2 regions of the Alteribacillus sp. HJP-4 genome follow, and region 2 is predicted to be linked to the other one. Evidence: a T-box and tRNA genes for the amino acid it is inferred to sense, from the RefSeq annotation. Region 2 holds a T-box; the other holds one or more tRNA genes.
The links. A T-box is a leader RNA that pairs with one kind of tRNA and senses whether it is charged. The one in region 2 lies ahead of tyrS (tyrosine--tRNA ligase), so its partner is inferred to be a tRNA-Tyr.
Positions count from the first base shown of each region.

Region 1: it encodes a tRNA-Tyr, which carries the amino acid that the T-box ahead of tyrS (tyrosine--tRNA ligase) is inferred to sense. The anticodon was not compared.

Region 1 covers NZ_JBHIKY010000001.1:269,362-271,554, reverse strand. Annotated here, with positions in the region: gene ACE4RR_RS01260 (D-alanine--D-alanine ligase family protein) at 1-722, shown strand, start outside; tRNA gene ACE4RR_RS01255 (tRNA-Glu) at 1,098-1,172, shown strand; tRNA gene ACE4RR_RS01250 (tRNA-Tyr) at 1,248-1,333, shown strand; tRNA gene ACE4RR_RS01245 (tRNA-Lys) at 1,735-1,810, shown strand; tRNA gene ACE4RR_RS01240 (tRNA-Gly) at 1,828-1,902, shown strand; tRNA gene ACE4RR_RS01235 (tRNA-Gly) at 1,912-1,985, shown strand; tRNA gene ACE4RR_RS01230 (tRNA-Ala) at 2,002-2,077, shown strand.
Region 2 covers NZ_JBHIKY010000029.1:6,240-8,432, reverse strand. Annotated here, with positions in the region: gene ACE4RR_RS18705 (transglycosylase domain-containing protein) at 1-546, opposite strand, end outside; T-box leader at 651-875, shown strand; gene tyrS (tyrosine--tRNA ligase) at 947-2,193, shown strand, end outside.

The sequences.
Region 1 (2,193 bases), on a different contig from region 2:
ACGTGTGGTTTTATAACAGTCACTGGGCCGAGGACAGCGGTGAAATTGAAGGCATGATCGAACAAAAGCTCACCTATCCAGTCATCGTCAAACCGGCGAACCTGGGCTCAAGCGTCGGCATTAACAAAGCGGCCAACCGGGAAGAGCTCGAAGGCGCGGTGGAAGAAGCGATGGAATTTGCAGGGAAAATACTGGTGGAGCCGATGGTTTCTGATATGAAAGAAGTAAACTGCTCCGTCGTCGGTGATTACGAAGAAGTCGAAGCTTCCGTCATTGAAGAAGTGCTGAAAACCGAAGATATTTTAAGCTATCAGGATAAATATCAGGGGGGCAGCGGCAAAGGCGGCGAAGGCTCCAAAGGTATGGAAAGCACCGACCGCATCATTCCGGCGCCGGTTACCGAAGAACGAAAGACAGAAGTCGAAGAACTCGCCAAGGATACGTTTCAGATCCTCGGCTGCAGCGGTGTATCGCGCATTGACTTCTTGATTGACCAGACGGCAGACAAGGTCTTCGTCAATGAAATCAACACGATTCCAGGCTCTCTTTCCTTCTACCTGTGGGAGCCGGCCGGGAAAAAATATTCCCAGCTGCTGCACCAGCTCATCCAGCTGTCGTTAAAGCGGAAGCGCGAGCGGGAGAAGCTGATCTTCTCCATTGATTCGAACCTCTTTAATATGCAGAATGCAGAAGGCGCCAAAGGCACGAAAACGAATAATTAATTACATGCTCAGCCTGTTGTGATACTGATCACGGCAGGCTTTTTGGTTGGCTTCTGAGTGGACGGGAGATCCGGCAAAGTGACGAGATTGTCAGACTTGCCTCCAGTTGCTGCTCAAATCAATCATATGTGGTGCATACTTATGTGGTAGAAGTGATCATCTCCATCAAACGTTTGTTTAAATTCGCCGATCAGAATGGCACGGCGTCTCAGGACAGATCCAAGTGAATATGTCCATTAAAATCTGCAAATGGCACTGGTAGAAAAATAACTCCAAAAGTGCTCCTTAAAATTCTTAAAATCTATTGCCAACCTGTGAACTCTATTATATAATGTCATATGTCAGCAAGAGCATAACCGTTCTTGCTGCCTCTGTGGCCCGTTGGTCAAGTGGTTAAGACACCGCCCTTTCACGGCGGTAACACGGGTTCGAATCCCGTACGGGTCACCATTTTCTATATCTACTATTCAAGAAACGTTGACAAACGTTTTTTCGTTTGTTTAAATAGAAAAGTATCTCCATTAAGGAGGGGTAGCGAAGTTGGCCAAACGCGGCAGACTGTAAATCTGCTCCCTTTGGGTTCGGCGGTTCGAGTCCGTCCCCCTCCACCATTGTTTTAAAACCTGTTTGATAGGGAACACTGTTTATGGCAAACAGCAGCAAACTATGGGACAATCAAGTGGTGCACGTTAAAAGCAATCTATTTGTCTTTGCACCAACGAGCCATTAGCGAACCGTAAACCTCCTGAATAAACATCGTTGTAGGTTTGCGAGGAGCAAGTACTGCATAGCAGTACGCGACGAGCACAATCATTAACGGATGTTAATAACAAGTAGTTACTGCATAAAAGCATAACTCATATAATGAGCCATTAGCGAACCGTAAACCTCTTGTATAAGCTTCTTAGTAGGTTTGCGAGGAGCAAGTACTGCATAGCAGTACGCGACGAGCACAAGAATTGACGGTTATTTATAACGTGTGCCACACGCAAAAAAAGCAATTACTTAAAGCGAGCCATTAGCTCAGTTGGTAGAGCATCTGACTTTTAATCAGAGGGTCGGAGGTTCGAATCCTCCATGGCTCACCATTTTTACCTAAAACAACGCGGAAGTAGTTCAGTGGTAGAACATCACCTTGCCAAGGTGGGGGTCGCGGGTTCGAATCCCGTCTTCCGCTCCAGAAATTCCTGCGGGTGTAGTTTAGTGGTAAAACCTCAGCCTTCCAAGCTGATGTCGTGGGTTCGATTCCCATCACCCGCTCCATTACATAACCTAGTAAGGGGCCTTAGCTCAGCTGGGAGAGCGCCTGCCTTGCACGCAGGAGGTCAGCGGTTCGATCCCGCTAGGCTCCACCAAATATAGAGACGATCACCCGGCTCAGTCGCCGGGTTTTTTTATTGTGCAGCCCGCCATTACGCCTATTCGCATCTCCATATTAAAATGAGAATCAAGCGGCCCTTAAAAACAAAAA
Region 2 (2,193 bases):
AAGCGTTATTTCCTTTGCTTTTCTTTCAAAGGAAACTTCATTAGTCAAAATTTGATTTTTGACGACCTGCTGCGTGAGCGTGCTGCCGCCCGTCTGGTTGGAGGAAGCGGCCAGCTCCTGGTATGTAGCGCGCATTAATGCTTTAGGGACGACACCATTGTGATCGTAGAAATATTCATCTTCTGTGGAAATAACAGCATTGATGAGGTGATCGGAGATTTCATCAAGGGAACGTTCCTTTCGTTCGAGGTCAGCTGGTATCTTACCGAGGTGTTTTTCTTCTGCAAAATAAATATCACTGACTTCTTCATAGTCATAAATATTCTGCTCGAGTTCCTCTTTACTGAGCCTTTCTTGATCTTCAGTAAGCGACATAAAGAAGCCTGCTCCGACAGACCCGGCGAAAAGGATAAACATAAGAATAAGGACGATAAAAATCAATAAGATGTTCCACATCACCTGTGAGGTAACGTTGATGCCCTGCACGACAGGCTTGTTTCGGAAAGCATCATATTTATGATTAAGTTTTTCAAAAAATCGATTCACAATAATTCCTCCTAAACGTCACCGACATTATAGCATATTTCGAATGTTCGTTGACAGCAGTAAAAAAAGTATGATAAAAGAAGAATAGTCATTTCAATCGAATAAACATGGCTGTGAAGGACTTGAAGTAGTTTCTTCTTCCCTGAACCAGAGAACCGGCGGCCGCTGCGAGCCGGTACACAGGAAGAAACGAAGTACGCGTCTGGAGCTTTCTTCTTGACATCAACTTGGTAGAAAAGAAGAACGGGGCCTCCCGTTAAGAGTTTAAGTGGAGCATGAAATTCTCATGTTCAATGCAGGGTGGTACCGCGGTAAATATCGTCCCTTCTGTGATAAAGCAGAAGGGGCTTTTTTTATATTCATCAAAAAGGTTTTAATTATGTAAAAAGGAGAGAGTGCAATGAATGTGTTAGAGGATCTCGAATTCCGAGGACTGATTAATCAGGTTACGGATCAGGCAGGACTTCAGCAATTACTTGATAAGGAGTCTGTGACGCTCTACTGTGGATTTGATCCCACCGGCGACAGTCTTCATATTGGTCATCTGCTTACGATTATCACGATGCGACGTTTTCAGCTTGCCGGCCACAAGCCGCTGGCACTGGTGGGAGGAGCGACCGGGCTGATCGGAGACCCAAGTGGAAAAAAAGCAGAGCGCACTTTGAATGAAGAAGAGGTCGTCCGAATGTACAGCGACCGTATTAAAGAACAGCTTTCCCATTATCTTGATTTTGAAGGCGGTGGCAAAGCGGAAATTGTAAACAATTATGACTGGATCGGTTCTATGAGCGTTGTCCAGTTCTTGAGAGACACCGGCAAGCACTTCGGTTTGAACTACATGCTCGCAAAGGAGTCCGTAGAGTCCCGGATTACATCAGGTATTTCCTTTACGGAATTCAGCTATCAGATTTTGCAGTCCCTTGATTTTCATCATTTATACAATGAAAAGAACTGCCGGCTGCAGATCGGCGGGAGTGATCAGTGGGGAAATATTACAGCAGGACTTGAACTTATCCGAAAGCTGGAAGGCAGTGAGGAAAAGCATCCTGGTGCCTATGGATTTACCATTCCGCTTGTCACAAAAGCAGACGGCTCAAAATTTGGCAAATCGGAAGGGGGAGCCATCTGGCTTGATTCAGAAAAAACGAGTCCTTACGAGTTTTACCAATTTCTCATCAACACGGATGACCGTGATGTCGTAAAATTTCTCAAGTTCTTTACGTTTCTAGATGAAGCGGAGCTGGCACAGCTCGAGGAAGAGGTAGAAAAACGGCCGGAAGAGCGGGGCGCTCAGCGCAGGCTAGCAGAGGAGGTTACGACCTTCGTGCATGGAAAAGAAGCCCTGGCCCAGGCGCAGAACATCTCGCAGGCATTGTTTGGCGGAGGAAATCTCAAGGAATTAACAGCCGCAGAGGTAAAGCAGGGCTTTAAGGATGTACCCGCTCATACAGTTGCCGAGCAGGAAAAAGGTCTGATTGAGCTTTTGGTAGAAGCAGGAATTTCTTCCTCGAAACGTCAGGCCCGTGAAGATATCAAGAGTGGAGCGGTCTATATTAACGGTGAGCGCTGCCAGGAGCTTGACAAGGTGGTCGGCAGCACGGAAAAGATCGATGGCTCTTTCACGATCATCCGCCGCGGGAAAAAGAA